Regions from separate parts of the Arthrobacter sp. UYNi723 genome, predicted to be linked through region 2. Evidence: riboswitches for the same ligand, from Rfam matches in the RefSeq annotation. Region 2 holds a riboswitch; each other region holds the start of a gene.

Region 1 (3,263 bases), on a different contig from region 2:
GCAGCCCGAAGAGCCGGTTCAGGGCTACTGCGCCGCCGATGACTTCCGCCATGTCCGTTGCCCCGGCGACAAGTTCGGCCTGGAGCCAGTACAGCCAGCGGCGGCGGGTGCCGAGGCGCCGGCCGAGGATTTTGGGGCAGGCTCAGACCGGTGGCCAGGCCAAGCTTGGCTGACTGATACAGCAAGAGGACTGCCATGAGATTGGCTGCCACCGCGGCTTACTCGCCAGCCGTTCCGTAAGGGTGGGGGTAGCCATCGTGTTCTCGTCCTCAGGGTTACTGACACCACGAGGATACCTTCAAGTTAGGGTTGCCGAAAATTATATTTCGGCGCTCCTAGTAATACGCGGAGAGTGGTCCGGAGGGGCAGCCGTGCCCGGAACGCACTGATGGCCGGCTTTTCGGTGCCCCCAAGGCACCGAAAAGCCGGCCATCAACAGGTTCGTTAGGCGCCTGCGCGGACGAAGGTGACGGAACCCTTGGACGTCATCCAGCTCAGGGGGTGTACGGCCGTTTCGTTCTTGCCGTTCAGGCCTGAGCTGAGGACCTGGCCGTCCCCGACGTAGATGCCGACGTGGCCGGACTGGACCACCATGTCCCCGGGCTGCGGGTCAGCGACGACCGTGCCGTAGTTCAGGAACTGCATCGGGCCCAGGTCACCGACAGGGATCCCTGCGGCGCCCAGAGCCCGTTCAACCAGGACCGTGCAGTCCTGGATCATGCCGATCTGTGCGTAGGCTGCCGAAACCATGGTGGCGTTGACGCCGCCGGCCGCGGGGGCAGCGGCCGGCGCAGCGGATGCCGGCTGGACGGAGATCTTGGCTTTCGCCGCAGGGGCGGCCGCCGGAACAGCGGCCGCAGGCTTGGGTGCCTCGACGACGGGGGCAGGCGTGGTGCTGACGGCCGGGCGTTCGTAGGATATCGTGACCGTGGCGTCGGCGCTGAACGGCGCAGGTGCCTGGCTCGATACTTCCAGGTTCGACGTCGGCTCCGCGTCCCGCTGTTGGGGTGCTTCTGCGGCCTGGGCGGCGATGCCGCTGGTCAGAACCAGGCCTGAGGCGGCTGCGATGACGGCCGCCTGGCGGCCTACCCCGCCCGCGTTGGCGGCCATTGATCTGGTCAAGGCGGCAAGCTGGCTGGTGGGGGTGACGGACGCGCGGCGGCGGCCATGGGCTTTAAGCGTGGACATAAAAGGGCCTCTCCCAATGCCTGCGAGGTGAGCTGTCGGATTCGGATGGGAGACACCCGGCCGCACGTTCCTGCGCAAGTGCAGTACAGCGGCTTCACCCCAAGGCCTGCGCGAAGCAGGCCGAAAATTGGGTTCCCCGTCTCTGCCGGACGAATATCGCGAACGGATCCCGGGCAGCGGCAGAGTTAGGCAATCCGCTCGGGAGTGCCGTGTTCGGAGAAATCGGCACGCCTTCGACCGTACGGGAAACACCATTGTTTGTCACATTTGCATAACGGCGCCTGATCCGGCCGCGGTGCTATCCACCGGCCCTGCCCATGCGGCGACTCGCCGGGGACGCCCGCGCTACTCCGCCGGAACCGCGTTCAGTTCGGCGCGCGTGGGCGGGTTGGCGCCTGGGCGGGAAACAGTGACGGCCGCCGCGCGGGCAGCGTGGGCCAGGAGTTCGGCCAGGCCCTCGGCCGGAAGCTCGCGCAGGTCCTTCCGGTTCTGCGCACCGTCCAGGCCGCGGTCCACGATCCCCGAAAGCAGCGCAGCCATAAACGAATCACCGGCACCCACGGTGTCGGCCACTTCCACGCGAGGCGCGTCAATCGCGGCTTCACCGGCGGCCGTAATCCCCCACGGACCGGCCGCGCCGCGCGTGACCACCACCAGGGCCGGCCCCTCGGAGCCACCCAGCGACAGCCAGCGGCGCGCCGATTCCAGCACGTCCACGCCCGGATACAGCCACTCCAGGTCCTCGTCCGAGGCCTTGACCACGTCCGCAAGGGTGACAAATTTCTCCGCTTGCGTCCGCGCATAGTCCACGTCGGTGATGATGCTGGGCCGGCAGTTGGGATCGAAACTGATCGTCGCGGCGGGGTGGGCGTGCTCGACGGCGGCGAGCACCGCCGCGGCGCCCGGCGCCAGCATCGTGGCGATGGAGCCGGTGTGCAGGAGGGTGGTTCCCTGCAGCATAAAGGCGAGGCGGTCCGCCAGGCCGGGAAGCTCCCAGGCGAGGTCGAACGTGTAAGTGGCGGCGCCGTCGTCGTCAATTACGGCGGTGGCCACGCTGGTTGGCAGCTCGTCGGGGCCCAGCGGCAGCATAACGGAGCTGGAGCGCAGGTGCGCCGCCACCGAATCCCCGTAGGCGTCGCGGCCGTAACGGCCGACGAACTGCACGGGATGGTCGAGGCGGGCCAGGCCCACCGCGACGTTAAGGGGACTGCCGCCCACGTGGGCTTCGATTCCGGAGGCGCGCTGGACAACGTCAACAAGGCCCTCGCCTATAACTGTGAGCATGGTCATACTCTGCCAGAGATATGCCGGCCTACACACGCGTGTTACGCGTCGCCTACCATGGAGATATGACATCCCATGTCCACCAGCCAATGACGGCTGCCATGCCCGACGTCGAACACGTCCTGGCGGTCCGCGGCACCGGCGGCTACAGGCAATACAGGATCCCCGCCCTCGCGGTCTCGCGGCAGGGCACCCTGCTGGCTGCCTACGACGGCCGCCCCAACCTCGATGATCTGCCCAACCCGATCGACCTCCTGCTCCGGCGCAGCACGGACAACGGCCGGACCTGGGGCGAACAGCAGATGGTAAGGACGGGCGGCGGCCTCAACGGCTACGGCGATCCGAGCCTCCTGGTGGACGTGGATAACGGCCGGATCTTTATGTTCCACGCCGCCGGAACGCACGCCGGATTCTTCGAAGCAGCGGCCGGACTGGAGCCCGATGACGACGTCCAGCACTGCGACCTCAGCTTCTCGGATGACGACGGCCTGACCTGGCAGCACCGCAGGATCACCGCCCAGCTCAAGCTCCGCCAGAAGGTTCGCCCCGAGGAGCCTGACATCACCGGAATCTTCGCCGCAGCGGGGCAAGGCATCCAGATCCACACCGGTCCCTACCGCGGCCGGCTGGTCCAGCAGCTTGTGGTCCTGGCCGGCGGCGAGATCATGGCCGCTTCCGCGTACAGCGACGACCACGGCGACACCTGGACGCTCGGGGAGCTCATCGGCGCCCGGACGCACGGCCACGCCCCCAACGAAAACAAGGTTGCCGCCCTCCAGGACGGGCGGCTC
Region 2 (3,263 bases):
TCCGCCTGCTCCATTTGTATTGGCGAGGGCCTCAATGACGCCCCTCCGGGTACGGCCCCAAGCCTGCAGATGGTGGTCAGCGACATCCAGGCTGCCCACGACCACCTCAAGGGCAACGGTGTGGAGGTCAGCGACATAGACATCCAGGACTGGGGGCACTTCGTCTATTTCGCTGATCCCGATGGCAACAAGTGGGCGGTGCAGTACATCCTGGGGCCGTGACGCCTAGGGCAAAATAGGCAGCATGAACATCCCCACACCTGCCGCCACACGAGCACCTGCCGCCACGCGAACACTGACCTGCCGGGCCGTCCTTTTCGATATGGACGGCACACTGGTGGACTCCACGGCAGTAGTGGAGGAGGTCTGGGGAGAATTCGCGGCCCGGTACGGCCTGGACATCGCCGAAATCCTGCGCACTTCGCACGGCGTCCAGGCTGCCGATACCGTACGCCGGTTCGCGCCGGGGGGAGCGGACGTCGCGGCCCTCACTGCGGAACTGGGCGCGATGGAACGGGTGCGGACTGCGGGTATCATCGCGTTGCCGGGGGCTGCCGACCTGCTTCGCAGCCTCCCGGCCCAGGCAGTGGCGCTGGTGACTTCAGCGGACAGGACCCTGGCGGACATCCGCATGGACGCTGCTGGGCTGGCCATGCCGGCCACGGCCGTGACGGCCGACCTGGTCACACGGGGCAAGCCGCACCCGGAGGGCTATCTGATGGCCGCCGGGCTGCTGGGCGTCAATCCGGAGGACGCCGTGGTGTTCGAGGATGCGCCCGCCGGAATCGCGGCAGGCGTTGCCGCCGGTATCCGGACGGTGGCCGTGGGTCCGAATGCGGGCGAATTGCCGGCAGGCATGCTGCATATCGCGGATTACCGTGCCGTAACCGCCTCCGTGGAAACGGACGCCGCGGGACGGCAGCTCATTTCTTTCCGGCTTTGACGCCGGCGGATCGCTATCGTGATCCGCCGGCGCAGCTCAGCGACGCCGGCCGCCGCCGCCGCTCAGTCGGCCTAGTACCAGTTGTGCGACAGGTGGAAGTTCAGCGCGCCGCACGGAGACTGGTAGCGCTCCTGGATGTAGTTCAGGCCCCAGTTGATCTGCGTGCGGTAGTTGGTGACGTAGTCCGCGCCGGCGCTCGCCATCTTCTCAGCGGGCAATGACTGGACGATGCCGTACGCGCCGCTGCTGGCGTTGGTGGCCGTGGTGGTCCATTCGGATTCCTTGGTCCACAGCGTCTGCAGGCACTGCATCTGGTCAGCGGACCAGCCGTACGTCGCCAGCTGGCCAGCAGCGTAGGCCTGCGCTCCTGCGGGGTCGTTGACGGCCACAACAGGCGCGGGTGCAGGTTCCGGAGCCGGGGCAGGAGCGGGCTCCGGGGCCGGGGCAGGTGCCGGTTCGGCGGCCTGGGGCGCGACGTTGATCTCGGCCGGCGCAGCTTCCGGGGAGGCCGGGGGCTGGATCTCGGCTGCCTCGAAGCTCAGCTTCGACTGGGCGCTGGCTTCTTCGGCGGCCTGGTCCGCGCTGGCAGCAAGCGACGCAGACTCGGAAGCGTGTGCTGCGGCGCTGACGCCGACCAGCAGGGCGCACGCCGTCGCGAACACCGCGACGCGCTGGCCTACGGAGGGAATCCGGGCCGCCTTGGACAATGGGGACATAGCTGCACCGAAGCGGGTCTGCTTGCGGTGGCTGTGGGACTTTGTGTCGCCCTGCGGGCGCGTTTGTACCTTGAATTCAGACATGATGGATCGCCTCTCACACCTGCGGAGTTAGCTGTCGGGTTCGGATGAGGGCATCCGGCCACACGGCACAATCACGTGTTGGCTTAACCCCAAAGGGCACTTGGTGCCCGGGACGGTGGGTCCCCCGCCTCTGCCTCTGAAAACGGAATCCGGGAAGCGGCAGAGCTTGGCGTCATCCGGATATGCGGCCCAACGGGAACCACACGTCATCGACGCTACAGGAGCTGGGAGCTTAAGTCACATTTTGGTAACAGGAATCACGACGACGGTGTGTCGCCTTGCTGCGCTCGGGCGTCAGTGGGTCGCGCCAGCGCGCCGGCAGGGAAGAGTAACGCGAACTCGGTCCGTCCGGCCCGCGATGCTACTTCCACGCTCCCGCCGTGGGCCTCCATGATCGACTGGACAATGGACAGGCCCAAGCCACTAGTGCCTTCGGACGCCCCGGCGCCCGAGGCCGGCGCCGTACCCTTGCGCGCCGCGTCTGCGCGGGCAAACCGGGAGAAAACGTGGTCAACGAATTCCGCAGGGATGCCCCCGCCGTCGTCCGTTACCGTCACCGCTGCGCCGCCATTGGCGGACTTCGTGACAGCGGTGACCACGGTGGTCCCCGGCGGCGTGTGCTTGCGCGCATTGGAGAGCAGGTTGACAAGCACCTGACGCAGTTGGGACGCATCACCCGTGACGGCGAGCGGCTCGTCAGGCAGTTCAAGGCGCCAGTGGTGGTCCGGGGCGATGACCTTCTCGTCACTGACGGTCTCGATCACGAGTTGTGTGAGGTCTACTTCGCTGAGCTTCAGGGGCTGGCCCTCATCGAGCCGGGCGAGCAGGAGCAGATCCTCCACCAGGGTGGTCATGCGTTCGGACTGGCTCTGGACCCGGGCCAGGGATTTCCGGCCGTCCGGCGTGAAGTCCTCGGTCATCCGCATCAGCTCCGTGTACCCGCGGATGGCGGTCAGCGGGGTGCGCAGCTCATGGGAAGCGTCGGCAACAAACTGCCGCACCTTGGTCTCGCTCCGCTGCCGCGCCTCGAGTGCGTTGGCGACGTTGTCCAGCATCAGATTGAGGGCGTGCCCTACGCTGCCCACTTCGGTTCCGGGATTGGAGTTCGACGGCGGGACGCGCACCGCGAGTGCCACCTCGCCCGCGTCCAGCGGGAGCCGGGCCACCCGGGTTGCAACCTCGGAAAGCTGCTCCAGCGGCTTCATGGTGCGCCGGATCAGCACGGTTCCTGCCAGTCCGATCAGCGCCAGGCCGCCAAGGGAAACGAACACAAACGTCCACACCAGCGACGCCAGCGTGCTCTCCTTGGCGGCGAGCGGAAGGCCCGTGACAAGGACATCGCCGTAGCCGGTTTCCACGGCCACAATCCGGTAATCCCCGTTGGACAGCGAGCGGTTCACGGGAAGGCCGTTCTGCGTCAGCGCCAGCAGGGTCTGCTTGTCTTCGGCGTCGAGGGCCAGGCGCGTGGTGCCCGAGTCCAGGAAACCGCCACTGGGGATCTGGCCGTCCAGGATCCGCGC
Region 3 (3,263 bases), on a different contig from region 2:
TACGGTCTCCGTGCCAGCGTCGGTGATGCGGTCTGCTTCATCCGGGAGCAGGGCCGCGAGGGCGTCCAGGGCGCCCTGCGCGGAACCGAGGGCCCGCATTTCAATCCAGTGGCCCAGCAGCATGATCGCGACCAGCAGCGCCAGTTCCCACCAGAAGTCCAGGTCGAACCCGCCGAGGCCCAGGCTGGTGACCCAGGACGCTGCGAACGCAACAGTGATGGCCATCGCGATCAGGAGCATCATTCCCGGGCGCCGGGTCTTCAGTTCCTGCAGGCCGCCTTTGAGGAACGGCTGGCCTCCGTAGAGGAAAATCACCGTTCCCAGCACGGCCGGGATCCATGTCGAGCCGGGGAATTTCAGGGGCTCATAGCCCAGGAGGTGGCCGACCATCGGGCTGAAGTAGACCACCGGCACGGACAGGACCAGGGTGAGCCAGAACCTGTTTTTGAACATGGCGGTACTGTGCCCGGCGTGCTGCCCATGGCTGTGGACCGCGTGGTCATCGGCGGCGCCGTGCTCCGCGTGGGAGTGCCCGGTGTGCTTGGCCGGAGGACTTGCCACCGCCGTCGCCTGGCCCGGTACGGGCCGTGGGGCCTGGTGGCCGGCGTGGTCCACGCCGCCGTCGTGATTGTTGTGGTTTTCCATCGTTGCCCCTCCTGTGTGGGGAAGTCTTCCCAAAGGAGGCCGCCAGGGCTGTCCTCAGGGTGGGAGTTGGACTACCTGCTGATGAGGCTGTACCCGGCTGCGGCGACGGCGTCCCGGACCTCAGCGTCGGTATGGGCGCCGGAGACGCTTAGCCGGGATGTCCCTCCGGGCACCAGCTCGACGGCGGCTGATGTCACGCCGTCGAGGCCGGACACCGCCTTTTCTACGCTCTGGACGCAATGCCCGCAGGTCAGCCCCTCGACGGAGTAGTCGCTGCCTTGAACTGCCGGCGACGCCAGGGTCCGGGAAGAGGTGGAGCAGCAGCTGCATCCGGACGGTTCAGCGGCCACGAGGGGCAGTCCGGTCCGGGTTTCGGGTGCACACATGTCAGTTCGGTCCTTTGCAAGAGAAATCATGGGGAGGCGCTGGGGTTGAACGGCTGTGGCGGCCGGAAAGCGCATCGGCCTGGACAAACCACTTCACTGACAACACCCGAATAATACCCCTATGGGGTATATTTGGCAAGGTGGATGCCGGCGTCCCCCCGCGGAAATCGAACAACCGGCGTGAGCGGCCGGGCCCCGGCGCACCCCCTGTTTAGACCGGTAGGCCGGGCTCGAGTTGCATTATCGGGCCGGGGTCCTCCGCCCTCGACTGGCCCCGCTATTCAAATGTGACAATTGGGGCAGATGTCCTGTACGGTCGAACCCGTGCCGGTTTTCTCCGAGGGCGGCACTCCCGAGCTGATTGCCGAACTCTGCCGCTGCCCGGGATCCTTTCGCATATTTCGTCCGGCAGAGACGGGGAACCCAATTTTTGGCTTGCTTCGGGCAGGCCTTGGGGTGAAGCCGCTGTACTGCCTTCGCGCAGGAACATGCGGCCGGGTGTCTCCCATCCGAATCCGACAGCTCACCTCGTAGGCATTGGGAGAGGCCTCTTCATGTCTACGCTCAAAACCCATGGCCGCCGCCGCGCCGCCATCACGCCCACCAGCCCGCTCACCGGATTGACCAAATCCATGGCCGCCAACGCCGGAACTGTCGGACGTCAAGCGGCCGTTATCGCTGCCGCTTCCGGTCTGGTCCTGACCAGCGGCATCGCCGCCCAGGCGGCAGAAGCACCCCAGCAGCGGGACGCGGAGCCGACGTCGAACCTGGAAATCACCAGTCAGGCACCTGCTCAGTTCAGCGCCGATGCCACGGTCACAATTTCCTACGAGCGCCCGGAAATCAGCACCACGCCGGCCCCCGTCGTCGAGGCACCTAAGCCTGCAGCCGCCCCCGCGGCCGCGCCGGCAGTTTCCGCCGCGCCGGCGAAAGCAACGATCACCGTAGCCCCTGCTGCTGCGCCAGTGGCTGCTCCGGCCGCGGGAGGGGTGAACGCGGCCATGGTTTCTGCTGCTTACGCCCAGATCGGCATGATCCAGGACTGCACCAGGCTGGTTGAACAGGCACTTGGCGCCGCAGGGATTCCCGTCGGCGACCTGGGTCCGATGGATTTCATGAACTACGGCACAGTCGTGACGGACCCGCAGCCCGGGGACATGGTGATGCAGCCCGGACACGTGGGTATCTATGTTGGCAACGGACAGGTCCTCAGCTCCGGGCTGAACGGCAAGAACGAAACTGCCGTCCACCCCCTGACGTGGATGACGGCCAAAGGCTCTGTCACCTTCGTCCGCGCGGGCTAAATAGGAACGTGAAGGCCGGTGATTCGGTGCCTTGGGGGCAGCGCATCACCGGCCTTCTCCATGCCCGCGCAGGATCGGTCACCTCGCGACAGGCACCGTGATGCCTATCAGCGGACGGGTGTGGACGCCGGCATGACCGACGTCCCGGTCGTCTTCTGGCCGGAGAAACGGCGCAGCCGCAAGAGTTGCTGACAACCAGGACGGAGCTGGCTGCCATTGCGGCTCCGCGATCATCGGATTGAGCAGACCCAGGGCCGCGACCGGGATGCCGACGGCGTTGTAGAAGAACGCCCAGAGCAGGTTGGTCTTGATCGTGGCCAGCGTCCGCCGGGAGAGCTCGATGGCGTCCGCGACCTGGCCCAGGTCGCTTCCCATCACTGTCAGGTCCGCGGCCGCGATCGCAACGTCGGTGCCGCTGCCCATCGCGATGCCCAGGTCAGCCTGTGTCAAGGCGGCGGCATCATTCACGCCATCACCGGCCATCGCCACTGTGGCCCCGCCGGCCTGCAGCCGGCGGACGGCCTCTATCTTGCCCTCGGGCAGGACTCCGGCCATCGCATCTTCCGCCGGGATGCCACCTCTGCGGCCACAGCAGCGGCGGCCGCGGTATTGTCCCCGGTCAGCAGGGCGGGCCGCAACCCCAGGGATTTCAGCAGTCCGATCGCGGCAGCGGATCCTTCTTTGACCGTGTCGGTGAGGCTGATGATTCCCTCGGTCTCACCATCAATGCCGACCCAGATGACGGTCGCGCCGGAGGCCTCCCTCGTCTGCAGCGCCGCGTAGTTGTCTGCGGCGGGAATGATGCCGTTATCCTCCAGCCAGCCGGCACGGCCGGCAACCACCCGCCGGCCCTCCACGGTCCCGCGGACGCCCCCGCCCGGTGCGCTGTCAAAGCCTGTGACGGGCAGCAGCGGGGCGTTGGCCTTGG

The links. Region 2 has a riboswitch for cyclic di-AMP ahead of ACVWY0_RS15285 (aggregation-promoting factor C-terminal-like domain-containing protein). Riboswitches for the same ligand answer to the same signal wherever they lie in the genome.
Region 1: linked by a shared signal. The riboswitch ahead of ACVWY0_RS19695 (NlpC/P60 family protein) and the one ahead of ACVWY0_RS15285 (aggregation-promoting factor C-terminal-like domain-containing protein) in region 2 are both predicted to bind cyclic di-AMP.
Region 3: linked by a shared signal. The riboswitch ahead of ACVWY0_RS12730 (NlpC/P60 family protein) and the one ahead of ACVWY0_RS15285 (aggregation-promoting factor C-terminal-like domain-containing protein) in region 2 are both predicted to bind cyclic di-AMP.

The regions. Positions count from the first base shown of each region.
Region 1 covers NZ_JBSRZM010000034.1:9,565-12,827, forward strand. Annotated here, with positions in the region: partial or broken gene ACVWY0_RS19690 (Nramp family divalent metal transporter) at 1-212, opposite strand, end outside; gene ACVWY0_RS19695 (NlpC/P60 family protein) at 445-1,188, opposite strand; cyclic di-AMP (ydaO/yuaA leader) riboswitch at 1,196-1,380, opposite strand; gene ACVWY0_RS19700 (PfkB family carbohydrate kinase) at 1,534-2,472, opposite strand; gene ACVWY0_RS19705 (sialidase family protein) at 2,538-3,263, shown strand, end outside.
Region 2 covers NZ_JBSRZM010000020.1:15,470-18,732, forward strand. Annotated here, with positions in the region: partial or broken gene ACVWY0_RS15275 (VOC family protein) at 1-222, shown strand, start outside; gene ACVWY0_RS15280 (HAD-IA family hydrolase) at 245-943, shown strand; gene ACVWY0_RS15285 (aggregation-promoting factor C-terminal-like domain-containing protein) at 1,015-1,743, opposite strand; cyclic di-AMP (ydaO/yuaA leader) riboswitch at 1,749-1,901, opposite strand; gene ACVWY0_RS15290 (HAMP domain-containing sensor histidine kinase) at 2,001-3,263, opposite strand, start outside.
Region 3 covers NZ_JBSRZM010000015.1:246-3,508, forward strand. Annotated here, with positions in the region: partial or broken gene ACVWY0_RS12720 (P-type ATPase actuator domain-containing protein) at 1-645, opposite strand, end outside; gene ACVWY0_RS12725 (heavy-metal-associated domain-containing protein) at 717-1,061, opposite strand; cyclic di-AMP (ydaO/yuaA leader) riboswitch at 1,384-1,582, shown strand; gene ACVWY0_RS12730 (NlpC/P60 family protein) at 1,586-2,335, shown strand; partial or broken gene ACVWY0_RS12735 (heavy metal translocating P-type ATPase) at 2,313-3,263, opposite strand, start outside.